DNA from 3 places in the Rhodococcus sp. P1Y genome. Region 2 is predicted to be linked to each of the others. Evidence: riboswitches for the same ligand, from Rfam matches in the RefSeq annotation. Region 2 holds a riboswitch; each other region holds the start of a gene.
The links. Region 2 has a riboswitch for S-adenosylmethionine ahead of D8W71_RS28280 (putative leader peptide). Riboswitches for the same ligand answer to the same signal wherever they lie in the genome.
Positions count from the first base shown of each region.

Region 1 (4,307 bases), 2.8 Mb from region 2:
AGCCGTTGGCAAAACGGACGAGATCGAAGACATCATCGCCGGCATCGACGAGAAGTTCGCCGCCGCCAGGGCGGAACACCCGGAGTTCGAGGGCACCAAGGCGATCTTCCTTCAGAACGCCATCTACGAGGGCGACGCAATCGCCTACCAGAACGGCCTCAGCACCGACTTCCTGACCGACCTCGGTTTCGTGGTTCCATCGGACCTCGACGCCTTCGCGCCGGCCGACGGTAGTGGCCAGGCATACATTCCGCTGGAGAATCTCTCGGTGCTCGACTCGGCCGACGTTCTCTTGTGGGGGACCGAGAAGCCCGAGGACCGCACCGCCCTCGAGCAAGAGCGCGTGTACCAGAACCTCGAACGGGTCAAGGAGAACAAGCTCGTCTTCACCGACGCCGTCACGGCCGGCGCGATCTACTTCACCAGTCCGCTGAGCCTGCCGTACGTCATCGACCAACTGGTGCCTGCATTCGCGAGCACACTTGCCGGCGAGGGCGCGGCGACGACCACGAGCTGACCGAGTCCTGCGCCGAGATCGAGGTTGTGCGCCGAAACCGCAGACTTTCGCGGCACAACCTCGATCTCGACCGGGCTCAGGCAGCGAAGTACGTCAGGCAGCGAGGTGCGTCAGGAAGCTTTGAGCGCGGTGGCGTCGCTGCGTCGCTGCATCCACATGGCCGTTGCCAGCACGGCGAGACCTGCCACCGCCAGCATCGAACCGACTGCCGCAGGCGCGGTGTATCCGAATCCCGCGGCAATGACTGCGCCGCCGAGAGCAGCGCCGATCGCATTCGCCAGATTGAACGCCGCGTGATTGAGCGACGCGGCAAGGGTCTGGGCATCGTCGGCGACGTCCATCAACCGCGTCTGCAAACCGGGGATGACCGATGAACCCGATGCGCCGATCAGAAATACGAGAACGAGCGCGCTGATCGGGTTGTGTGAAGCAACCACGAACACGGCGAGAAATACCGCCATCGACGCAAGGCCGATGAAGGTCCCGCGCAACTGGTACCGATCAGCGAGCCAACCTCCGACGAAGTTGCCTGCAACCATGCCGAGGCCGTAGATCATCAGTGCGACCGGTACGAACGCACGGGCCAACCCGGCAACATCGGTGAGAGTGGATGCAATGTAGGTGTAGACGGCGAACATGCCGCCGAATCCGACCATGCCGACGAACAACGTCATCCACACCTGACCACGTCGCAGAGCGCCGAGTTCGGTGATCGGATTGGTGGTCGGCATGCCGTCGAGACGCGGCATCCACATGATCAGGGCGGTGACGGTCAGCGCGCCGATGACAGCGACGACCGCGAATGCACTGCGCCAGCCGAGCGCCTGGCCCAGCCACGTCGCCGCGGGGACGCCGACGACGTTCGCGACCGAGAGACCCATCATGACCATCGCCACGGCCTTGGCCCGCTTACCCGGCTCGGCGAGATGCGCGGCAACAAGGGCCGCGATGCCGAAAAACGCACCGTGAGGAAGACCTGCGACGAACCTCGATGCCACCAGCTCACCGAAGCTGGGCGCGAACACCGTCCCGAGATTTCCGAGGGTGAACGCCACCATGAGTCCGATCAGCAGCACACGTCGCGGAACCCGAGCGGCAAGGGTGGCGATCGCGGGCGCACCGACGACGACGCCGAGTGCGTAGGCCGAGATCATGTGACCGGCGGACGGTTCGGAGATTCCCATCGTCGTCGCAACGTCGGGAAGAAGACCCATCGACGCGAACTCGGTGGTTCCGATTCCGAACCCACCGATCGACAACGCGAGCATCGCGAGCCGCCTGCGAGAAGAGAGGGGCCTACGACTGCCGCTCGGACCGTTCGACACCCTGTCGCGCACCGCGCTGACATTTTTGGCGAAAGCCGAATCGGTGACAGTCACAGCAAAACAACCTTGTCTCGAAGGGGGAGGTATCGACGCGAACCCAAGAGGGAACGGCCACTGAATCGATTCTGTTCCCTCGACCGATCAAATTTCGAATCGCCACACGGTGATTGTGCTCACCCAGTCGACTCGCATCCCGTTGGGAGGAATCACCGAGAGTCGTTGTTTCCCGATCTCGGTGACCCCGCTAGGATTCACCGCAGGTCATGAGTACCAGCATCAAGCCCCGGCTTGCTGGTCGGCAACCCTCCAACCGCGGTGGGGTGCCCCGGGTGACAAGACCTGGTTGGTCGGCGACGCGTACCTGCGCCGCCAACGAGCAAGCGCGGGTCCGCCTCATCGAGATGGAAGACGAGGTCGGCGGACCCACCGAACGAGCGCGACTGGAAACAGCGCGCTCGAAAAGGAGGTTCACCATGTGTTGTTGTACCGATACGCCCCGCCCAGGCTCCCACCACGAGAGCCCATTCGAAATTTGAACATCCTTCGAAGACGGAGTTATCACTCACATGACCGACAGCACCCCTGACGTCGTAGACGCAGCAGGCACCCCCATCGAGGACCCCACCGCATCGTGGAGCTTCGAGACCAAGCAGATCCACACCGGACAGACGCCGGACGGCGCCACGAACGCCCGCGCGCTGCCGATCTACCAGACCACCTCGTACACCTTCGACAACACCGATCACGCTGCCGCGTTGTTCGGGCTCGCCGAGCCCGGCAATATTTACACCCGCATCATCAACCCCACCCAGGACGTCGTCGAGCAGCGCATCGCCGCTCTGGAAGGTGGAGTTGCAGCGCTCCTACTCGCCTCCGGGCAGGCCGCGGAGACCTTCGCGATTCTCAATCTGGCCGAGGCAGGCGACCACATCGTCGCGAGCCCACGCCTCTACGGCGGAACGTACAACCTCTTCCACTACACACTCCCCAAACTCGGAATCACCGTGACTTTCGTCGACGATCCCGACGACCTGGAGCAGTGGCGAGCAGCGATCACCCCGAAGACCAAGGCGTTCTACGGTGAGACCATCTCCAACCCGAAGAACGACATCTTCGACATTCCCGGCATCTCCGGGGTAGCCCACGAGAACGGCATTCCGTTGATCGTCGACAACACCGTCGCGACGCCGTACCTCATCCGGCCGTTGGAGCATGGGGCCGACATCGTCGTCCATTCGGCGACCAAGTATCTCGGCGGCCACGGGACGGCCATCGCAGGTGTCATCGTCGACGGCGGCACGTTCGACTGGACGCAGGGGCGTCACGCCAACTTCACCACCCCCGACCCCAGCTACCACGGCGTGGTGTTCGCCGACCTGGGTGCACCCGCGTTCGCTCTCAAGGCCCGCGTGCAATTGCTCCGCGACATCGGCGCAGCAGTGTCGCCGTTCAATGCCTTCCTCATCAGCCAAGGACTGGAAACGCTGAGTCTGCGCATCGAGCGGCATGTCGAGAACGCACAGAAGGTCGCCGCGTTCATCGAGGCACGCGAGGACGTCGAGTCCGTCAACTACGCAGGCCTGAAGTCCTCGCCGTGGTACCAGCGTGGACAGGAGTTGGCCCCTAAGGGGCAGGGCGCGATCATCGCGTTCGAACTGAAGGGCGGCATCGACGCGGGCAAGAAGTTCGTCAACGCACTCAGCCTTCACAGCCATGTCGCTAACATCGGTGATGTGCGTTCACTTGTCATTCACCCCGCATCGACAACCCACTCCCAGCTGACACCGGAGGAGCAACTCGCCTCGGGCGTCACCCCCGGTTTGGTCAGGCTCGCTGTGGGCATCGAAGGGATCGACGACATCCTCGCCGATCTCGAAACCGGATTCGCCGCGGCGGCATCTTGACAATCGGCTCTGTGCACGACGTCCGTCCGGCTGCGGGCTTTCCGCCGCCGGACGGACGGCTCGGCAGTATCGACATCGGCCCACTCGAATTGGAGAGCGGCGCATCGCTTCCTGCGGTATCCGTTGCTGTTCAGCGCTGGGGTGAGCTCGCTCCCGGTCGCGACAATGTCGTGCTGGTCGAGCACGCACTGACGGGCGATTCGCACGTCAGCGGACCCGCCGACGACCACCATGCCCTTCCGGGCTGGTGGAACGGCATGGTCGGACCAGGCGCACCCATCGATACCGACGAGTGGTGCGTCATCGCATCCAACGTTCTCGGCGGGTGCGGTGGCACGACTGGACCCAGCTCGCTCGCATCCGACGGCACTCCCTACGGCAGCAGATTTCCGGAAATCTCCATCCGCGACCAAGTCGCAGCTGAGGCTGCGCTGGCGGATGTTCTCGGGATCGAGCGGTTCGCCGCGGTTGTCGGCGGATCGATGGGCGGCATGCGGACACTCGAGTGGATCGTCGAACACCCCGACCGTGTCGGGGCTGCGCTCGTACTCGCCGTCGGCG
Region 1 is NZ_CP032762.1:2,887,013-2,891,319, reverse strand. It holds gene D8W71_RS13325 (ABC transporter substrate-binding protein) at 1-517, shown strand, start outside; gene D8W71_RS13320 (MFS transporter) at 628-1,785, opposite strand; SAM riboswitch class IV at 2,102-2,231, shown strand; gene D8W71_RS13315 (bifunctional o-acetylhomoserine/o-acetylserine sulfhydrylase) at 2,409-3,746, shown strand; gene metX (homoserine O-acetyltransferase MetX) at 3,743-4,307, shown strand, end outside.
Region 1: linked by a shared signal. The riboswitch ahead of D8W71_RS13315 (bifunctional o-acetylhomoserine/o-acetylserine sulfhydrylase) and the one ahead of D8W71_RS28280 (putative leader peptide) in region 2 are both predicted to bind S-adenosylmethionine.

Region 2 (4,307 bases):
CACGCGAAGGCGTGAGACACCCTTCGCACGAGCCGATTCGACGAACGGTTGCTTCCACGTGGTGGTCATCGAGGTGGCGAGAACCTGCGCGATGACCGCGCCGGTCGGCAGCGCCAACGTGATGGCCGGCAGGACCAGCGAGGACACGCCCTGGTCACCGAATGCAGGGAAGATCCGCAGCTGGAACGAGAACACCTGCAGTAGAAGCAGTCCGACCCAGAAGGTCGGCACCGCCACACCCAGCGGTGGAATCGAGAACAGGACTGTACGAAGCCAGTTGATCTTCGTGTAGGTCGCGAAGAACGCGACGGTAGTGCCGAAGAGCAGGGCCAGCACGAGAGCCGTCGTCGCCAACGCCAGTGTGCTCGGCAGGGCGTCGAAGATTGCCGTCGTGACCTTCTGACCAGTGGCGATGGAGAAACCGAAGTCACCGCGCACTGCGCCGCTGAGAGAGTTCCAGTACTGGACCCAGACGGGCTGATCGAGTCCGTAACGTGCCTGCAGTTCCGCGATGGCGGCGGCGTCCACCGGCGTTCCCGAACCCGCCGCGTCGGCAGCGATGCTGACCGGGTCGGACGGAAGAAGGAACAGCACTATGAACGAGATGGTGAACGCCGCCCACAAGACCGCTACGGCCTGCAGTACGCGCAGTGCGAGATAACGAATCATGATTACTGTCCGCTCAGCCAGGTGTCGAAGAACTGCAGTCGCGCCGAGGCCTCGAACTTCAGATCCTGGACATTCGCGCCTGCTCCGATTGCTTGGGAGAGCTCGATCGTCGGGATCCAGAGGCCGTTGTCGAGGACCTGCTGCTGCGCGGCGGCGATGATCGCATTGCGTTCGGCAGTGTCCGTCGTCGCGAGTTCGTTCGTGAGCGATGCGTCGAGATCAGGAATCGGTCCGCGCGCGTTCAGGTTTCGACCGTCGATCGCGAAGCTGGTCCGCAGTATGTCGCCGTCGGCCCGTGTGCTGTTGTAATAGTTCGCGTCGTAATCCTTGGTGTTCTGACGCGCCGTCGATTCCGGCACCGAGACCAGCTCGAGCTGAAGGTCGACGCCGACGTCGCGCAATTGCTGCTGCGTCAGTTCGAGAATCGCCTGGTTGCCAGCGAAAACAGCGGCGAACATGACCTTGAACGAGAGCTTCTGACCGTCCTTCTCACGGATGCCGTCCGGGCCGGGAACCCAACCCGCTGCGTCCAGAATCGACTTGGCCTTCTCCGGGTCGTACGTGACGTCGGACAGTTCCGTGTAGCCCGGCGTCTTGCTTGCAAGAGTGCTGGTCGCCGTCCTGAAATCGGGACCGAGGACGGTGTCGACGAGTTCTTGGCGATTGATCGCAGGGACCAGGGCCTTACGCACCTCGGGGTCCTGGAGTACGCCGCGCGTGACATTCGGCTGAATCCCGAACGGAACACCTGGGTTCGAGGTGGTGAGGATCTGTCCGCCGGTCGCCTCGATCTGTGGAGCATCCTGGGGAAGTGCATCCGAAATGGCGTCGAGCTGGCCCGAGGACAGGCTTCCTGTCCTGACCCCTGATTCGGGCACGACGGTGAATTCGATGGTGTCCAGGTATGCCTCACCATCGTGGGCGAACACATCGGATCCCCAGTCGTATCCGGCCCGCTTGGCGAGGGTGACCGAGCGGTCCTGCTGGTAGTCCGCATATGTGAACGGACCGCTGCCGATGTTGTTTCCGCTGCAGCGGTCTTCGGCCGGCTTGGCGACCGTCTCAGGCGACTGGATGCCGAGCTGCGTCGTCGAACTTGCCTGCAGGAACTGTGCGTTCGGGCCGGTGAAGTCGATGCGGGCCGTCAGTGGATCGACGACGGTCGTGCCCTCGTACCCGAAGAGGTAGCTGCCCCCGAGTGGTGCTTTCGCGGTGGTCAGCACATTCACGATCGAGTCGAAGTTCGCCTTGACCGCTTCCGCGTCGACCGGCGTCCCGTCGCTGAACGTCACGCCATCCTTGAGCTTGAACGTGAAGGACGATGCGTCCGGAGCGACCTCCCAGCTGTCGGCGAGCCACGGGGTGATTTCGCCTGTGTCCGGATCTTGGTCGGTGAGCGAATCCACCACCTGGCGAGCTACGTAGATGGTCTGATTGGTGGCCGATTGTGCAGGATCCGAGCAGGACGGGGCACCGGACAGCCCGTATCGCAGGGTGCCGCCCGCAGTCGGCTCCCCCGCATCTGCACTGCTCGACGTGGAACCACCGCCGCACGCGGTGAGAACGACGCTCAGGGCAGCGAGTGTGCTGACGCCTGCGAAAACGGAACGAGAGGACACCGAGGCACTCCGGATCTGTGAAGGACGCCGAATAGGGCACACCGTTACGGCACACCTGATTCGAGCGGTACGGGAAGAAAGAAAGAAATCTGGCTGTAGAAGCGTCAGCCGCGACAGATCGAGCCGGTCAATCGGCACAGATCGAGATGAATGCGGCCCCAGGCCGTCACGAAACCTTCACCCACGGCGTGCACAGACGCTGGGCGGCGAGGGGTGGTGCTCATCGTTCCTCCATCGGTCCCGGCGGTAGCACCCTCACCCGCGTTTCACTAGCCCCGCGGGGGGTTGCTGCGACGTCGTAGAGCCAGGTCTCTCGGTCGCTCTGGATGGTGTTGCGTGGTCGAGTGTACGAGCACGAGGGCCCGCGGCGCCAATTGGGGTTGTTTCCTACGTAGTAACAGGGGAATGACCGGTGCGTACGAGCGGCAACACGCCACGGCCGAAGTGTTCGGCCTCTTCCCGGTGGGGGTAGCCGGAGAAAATGAACTCGTCGATGCCGGCAGCCACGTATTCGCGGATGCGGTCGGCGACCTCGTCGTGACTTCCGACGAGGGCGGTTCCTGCACCCCCGCGTACGAGCCCGAATCCGGCCCACAAATTCGGCGAGACAACGAGCTTGTCCCGGTCTCCCCCGTGCAGATCCAGCATGCGGCGCTGCCCTTCGGAACCGATGCTGCGCAACGCCTTCTGCCTGCGAGCGATGAGGTCGTCGTCGAGATCGGAGATGAGATCGTCTGCCACTGCCCAGGCCTCGTCGGACGTGTCCCGTGTGATGACGTGCAACCGAATTCCGCCCCTGATCGTTCGGCCTTTCCTTGCTGCGGCCTTCTCGACCACCGAAATCTTCTCGGCCACTTGTGCGGGCGGCTCGCCCCAGGTCAGGAACACGTCGGCTTCAGCTGCAGCGACCTCGATCGCGGCAGGCGAGGATCCGCCGAGGTAGACGTCGGGCAATGGAACCGGTGGGTGGCCACCGAAGCCGCCGCCGTTCGGGCGGTCGACCGTGTAGAAGTCGCTGTCGACCGCAACCGGCTTGCCGTCACCGACAGCCCGTGCGATCTCCAGAAACTCCTGTGCCCGACGGTAACGCGCGTCCTTACCGAGGGTGTCGCCGTAGGCGCGCTGTTCGATGTCGTCGCCCCCGACGACAACATTGAGTAGCGCACGCCCACCGGACAACCGCTGGAACGTGCTGACCATCTGCGCCGACAGCACGGGCGCGACGGCGCCAGGCCGGAACGCGACGAGGAACTTCAGGTTCTTCGTCGCTGCAATCAGCGCCGAGGTGACGAGCCATGCGTCCTCACAGTGCCCGCCGGTCGGCGTCAGAGCAGCGTGGAATCCGAGCCGGTCGACGGTCTGGGCAATCTGCGTCAAGTACTCGAGCGACGCCTCGCGGTGGCCTGTGTCCGCCACGGCTTCGTCGGTAGCGCCGATCCCGACGCCGTGTGAGGCCCCGCCGAGGCGTTCGTCGTCACCTCCGGTGGGAAGGAACCACGAGAATTTCGGTCCAGTCATGGCAGGAGCGGAGCCTGGGGAGTGAGAAGTCATTTCCGTCTCCTTCTACCGTCGATGACGGCGCATGTGAGTGAACCGAGCAGCATCAGCGCACATACGCCGAGACCGAGTGCGACTGCACGGCCGTAGTTGTTCTCGTTCGCAGCAAGGACGCCGAGGTAGATTCCCGACACTGCAGCGAGAGAGATCGTCGCGGACAATCGCTGGGACAGTTGCAGAAAACCGGCTGCTACGCCATTGGCCCCTGCTGGGGCGTATTCGAGGGTCATGCCACGGTTGGGTGCGTCGACGAATCCGCTTGCAAGGCCGGACAGTACGGCAAGTACGACGAACGCGGGCACGGTGAGTTCGCGCGGGAGGAAGTTGATGGTCGATACGTATCCCGCCACGACGAACAATTCGAGCACGACAGCTCCGATCACCGCGGTGCGGCCCAACCTCACGACGACGCGCCAGCCGAAGGCCGACGTGACGGCCATCAGAATCGAGCTGCCGACCATG
Region 2 is NZ_CP032762.1:5,654,989-5,659,295, forward strand. It holds gene D8W71_RS26200 (ABC transporter permease) at 1-669, opposite strand, end outside; gene D8W71_RS26205 (ABC transporter substrate-binding protein) at 672-2,288, opposite strand; gene D8W71_RS28280 (putative leader peptide) at 2,393-2,512, opposite strand; SAM riboswitch class I at 2,517-2,621, opposite strand; gene D8W71_RS26210 (LLM class flavin-dependent oxidoreductase) at 2,676-3,839, opposite strand; gene D8W71_RS26215 (MFS transporter) at 3,836-4,307, opposite strand, start outside.

Region 3 (4,307 bases), 270 kb from region 2:
AACACGGTCTTCAAGACCACGTGCTCGGAGCTTCTGCGCATCACCGCCGGTCTCGCCATCGATGTCACCTAGACGCGGGAGCGCTCAGGAGGCCAGCACCCGTGTCGGCGTCAGCGAGCCGGTCGCGGCCAGAAGCTTCTCGGCGGAGAATAAGACACCGCGATCCTCCAGCCAGGGCACGACGCCGCGTGCGATCTTGTCGAGGTTCCGCTGCTCGGGCCCGACGGCGATGAGGGTCACCCCGTCGGCCACCTCCGCTGCCTTCACGTCGGCGACGAGCCCCGCGAGACCGGAGGGGGTCCCGACGTACCGGATGGAACTCGGCACCGCCGGGAGGTCCAGCGCGGCGAATTCCCGACGCGCGGTCCGTGCATCGTCGGCGACGTGGATCTCGATATCGAGAAACACCGCAACGCTGTCGGCATCTTTGCCTGCCTCGACGGCCTCGGCCCTGGCACGTGCTCTTGCCTGCTGACCCTCGCGGAGATCCGAGGCGTGGATGCGAACTATCGACTCGGTAGGGCGAGCGTCGGTGACTTCCGTCCATGCGCCTGGAGTTGCAAGGGCAAGGCGGACAGGTGAGTTGTTCGACATGAAATTGGTCCCGTCGTGCAAGCGAGGTGTTGGGGAGGATGACTGAAGTCCGAACACCTACACGAGCCAGAGGCCGTCCGGCACAGATCGACGTATCGATCGCGCCAGAGTCGGTTCTGCGACAGAGCAATTGCCCTCATGAGGCGATGCTAACCGTTTGCGTTGCGCATGGGGATCCCACGCCTGCGGCACCGCCTGCCAGCTCGGGGAACGGGCGAGGGTCGGGAATAGGATTCCACCAACCGTTCTCCTCCTCGTACGTCCAGGAGGGCCCGTCGGCGACGAGCGTCTCGATGGCCCCGATCAGCCGATCCACATCGGCGTCGGAACTGCCGAGCCCCAGGCTGGCGCGCACGGCACCGTCCGCGTGACCCAGTCGCGCGAGCAGCGGGTGAGCGCAGAACTTGCCATCCCGCACTCCGATGCCGTGCTCGGCCGACAGGTACGCAGCGATCTCGCCGGGGCCGAATCCATCTACGGAAAATGTGACTATCCCCACACTGTCCGGGGAGTCGTTCCACACCGTCAGTACGTCGACGCCAGGCACCGCCGTCAACCCGTCGCGCAGGCGATCGGACAGTCGACGCTCGTGGTCGACCGAACCTGCCACCTCGAAATGCTCGAGGGCTTCACATGCTGCCGCCAAGGCGACGACGCCGAGCACGTTGGGTGTACCCGCCTCGTGACGTGCCGGAACCGGCGCCCACTCGGCGTGATCGAGACCGACGTGGCGAACAGCCCCGCCGCCTGCGAGATAGGGCTCGGCGGCGTCGAGCCAGTCACGCTTACCGACGAGCACGCCGGCACCGTGCGGCGCGTACAACTTGTGTCCGGAAAACGCGAGGTAGTCCACCCCCAGGGCCTCGATGTCGACCCGTCGATGGGGTACCAATTGCGCACCGTCGACGAGGATGCGTGCGCCGTATCGGTGCGCGAGAGCAGCGAGCTCGTCGATCGGAAGTACTTCGCCGGTCACATTGGAGGCGCCCGTCACCGCAAGCAGCGCAGCCGGTTTGGCAGCGAGTTCGGCTTCGATCGATACCAGGGTCTCGGCGATGGACTCGGCCGCGACGACGACGCGGCGGTCGTTCCAGGGCAGCAGGTTCGCGTGATGCTCGATATCGAGAACCACGGTGTCTCCCGGCACGCACCCGGCAAGAAGGTTCAGCGAGTCGGTGGTGTTCCTGGTGAAGATGACAACCGCATCCGATTGCGCTCCAACGAAATTCGACACCGTCACGCGTGCCTTTTCGTACGCCGCAGTGGACACGCGTGATGCGTACCCGGCGCCGCGGTGAACGCTCGAGTAGTAGGGCAACAGATCGGCAATTCGCTCGGTCACGTGGGCGAGCGCAGGCGCGCTGGCCGCGTAGTCGAAATTGGCGTACGTGCAGGTACTTCCATTCACCAGAGGAACCTGCAGATCAGCGCCGCTGACTGTAGCGAACGAAGCACACGAGTTGTCGAGAACAGCAGTCATGACAAATAACCCCTTGTCGATCAAGGGACCCGAAGAATCGTCAGTGAGAAGTCGAGTCCGCGCTTGCTGCACCGGTTTTCCGGCGTCAGCCAGGTCGTCACCCGGAGCACCCCACCGCGGAGGAGGGTTGCCGACCAGCAAGCCGGGGCTTGATGCTGGTACTCATGACCTGCACAGAGGATGGCAAAAGTGCCACTGGATTGTCAACCCGGGAGGTAGGAAACCTCCAACTCGATTAAGCTGTGCCCGGTGCCGAGACCGTACGAGATGCAGCTTTGCGCGAACGAAACGTCCGTTCACCTTCTGGACAACCGAACATGAGATAACGACCGCTGACGTTCGTTTCGGTACAACACGAGAAGAAGGAACACCGGTTGTCTGTGCAATCACAATCGGATTCGGCTAGCGTCCAGCCCTCGGCTGGCGTCCCCGCCGAATTCTTGCGCGCAGGGCGCGCTCCATCGGAGCGAACGCTCATCGACATCCTGCGCTCGACCACCTCGCAGTACCCCGATGCCGCGGCGATCGACGACGGCACCGTCTCGGTCACCTACCGCGAGCTCCTCGAGGACATCGACGAAGGCGCGCAGTGGCTGGCCAGGGCTGGAGTAAGGCGCGGCGACCGCGTCGGAATCAGAATGCCCTCGGGTTCGTTCTCGCTCTACGTCGCCATCTTGTCGATCCTCAATGCGGGTGCCGCCTACGTGCCCGTCGATGCCGACGACCCGGACGAACGGGCCGAGCTGGTGTTCGGCGAAGCGAAGGTCACTGCCGTCGTCACGGCAGGAGGAATCGCGGCGGGTACGGCCGACAAGCAGGACACCCCGATCCCGGACACCCTCACGATCCCTTCACCCGACGAAGACGCGTGGGTCATCTTCACCTCCGGCTCCACCGGGACCCCGAAGGGTGTGGCCGTCAGCCACCGCAATGCGGCGGCGTTCGTCGACGCCGAGGCACGGATGTTCATGCAGGACGACCCGCTGGGTCCGGGTGACCGGGTACTCGCAGGCCTTTCGGTGGCGTTCGACGCGTCGTGCGAGGAGATGTGGCTCGCGTGGCGTCACGGCGCATGCCTGGTGCCCGCTCCGCGCTCTCTCGTTCGCAGTGGTTTCGACCTCGGGCCGTGGTTGATCGCCCGCGACATCTCCGTCGTCTCGACGGTTCCCACGCTCGCCGCTCTGTGGCCTGCCGTAGCTCTCGAAGCCGTCCGGCTGCTCATCTTCGGCGGTGAAGCGTGCCCACCCGAGCTGGCCGAGCGCCTCGCCGTCGACGGCCGCGAGGTCTGGAACACCTACGGTCCGACGGAAGCAACCGTCGTCGCGTGCGCGTCGATCATGGACGGCAAGGGCCCGGTGCGTATCGGACTCCCGCTCGACGGGTGGGATCTCGCCGTGGTGGACGGAGGCGGCAATCCCGTCGCCGTCGGGGAGGTCGGTGAGCTGGTCATCGGCGGAGTCGGACTTGCGCGCTATCTCGATCCGGCCAAGGACGCCGAGAAGTACGCCCCGATGCCGACGCTCGGATGGGACCGCGCCTATCGCAGCGGCGACCTCGTCAAGCTCGAGCTCGAAGGCTTGCTCTTCCAAGGCCGCGCCGACGACCAGATCAAACTCGGCGGCAGACGCATCGAACTCGGTGAGATCGACAACGCGCTTCAGTCGTTGCCCGGCGTCGGCGGCGCGGCCGCAGCCGTCAGGAAGACCGGTGCGGGCAACTCGGTCCTCGTCGGCTACCTGGCTAGTACCGACCCGAATTTCGATCTGGACGCAGCCCGCAAGATTCTGGCCGAGCAGTTGCCGTCGGCGCTCGTTCCACGCCTCGCACTCGTCGACGAGATGCCGACGCGCACCTCGGGCAAGGTCGACCGCAACGCTCTTCCGTGGCCACTCCCCGGCATGGGCGAGTCCTCGGACCTGACCGGGACCGCCGGATGGGTCGCCGAATTGTGGACCAACATCCTCGGTGCCCAGGTCTCCGACGAGAACGCCGACTTCTTCCAGAACGGCGGCGGATCGCTGTCCGCCGCACAGCTGGTGACCGCCCTACGCGAGCGATTCCCGGAAATCACCGTCGCTCAGCTGTACGACCACCCGCGGCTGGGTTCGCTCGCGCGGTATCTGGACGAGCTGAAGCCTCCGCTCGACATCGTTCCGCGCGAGGTCGAACCAACCTCTCGGACAGCGCAGTGGACGCAGATCGCCGCGACGATTCCGTTGACGACGTTGACGGG
Region 3 is NZ_CP032762.1:56,490-60,796, forward strand. It holds gene D8W71_RS00285 (YbaK/EbsC family protein) at 1-72, shown strand, start outside; gene D8W71_RS00290 (hypothetical protein) at 85-594, opposite strand; gene D8W71_RS00295 (aminotransferase class V-fold PLP-dependent enzyme) at 731-2,074, opposite strand; SAM riboswitch class IV at 2,129-2,244, opposite strand; gene D8W71_RS00300 (Pls/PosA family non-ribosomal peptide synthetase) at 2,449-4,307, shown strand, end outside.
Region 3: linked by a shared signal. The riboswitch ahead of D8W71_RS00295 (aminotransferase class V-fold PLP-dependent enzyme) and the one ahead of D8W71_RS28280 (putative leader peptide) in region 2 are both predicted to bind S-adenosylmethionine.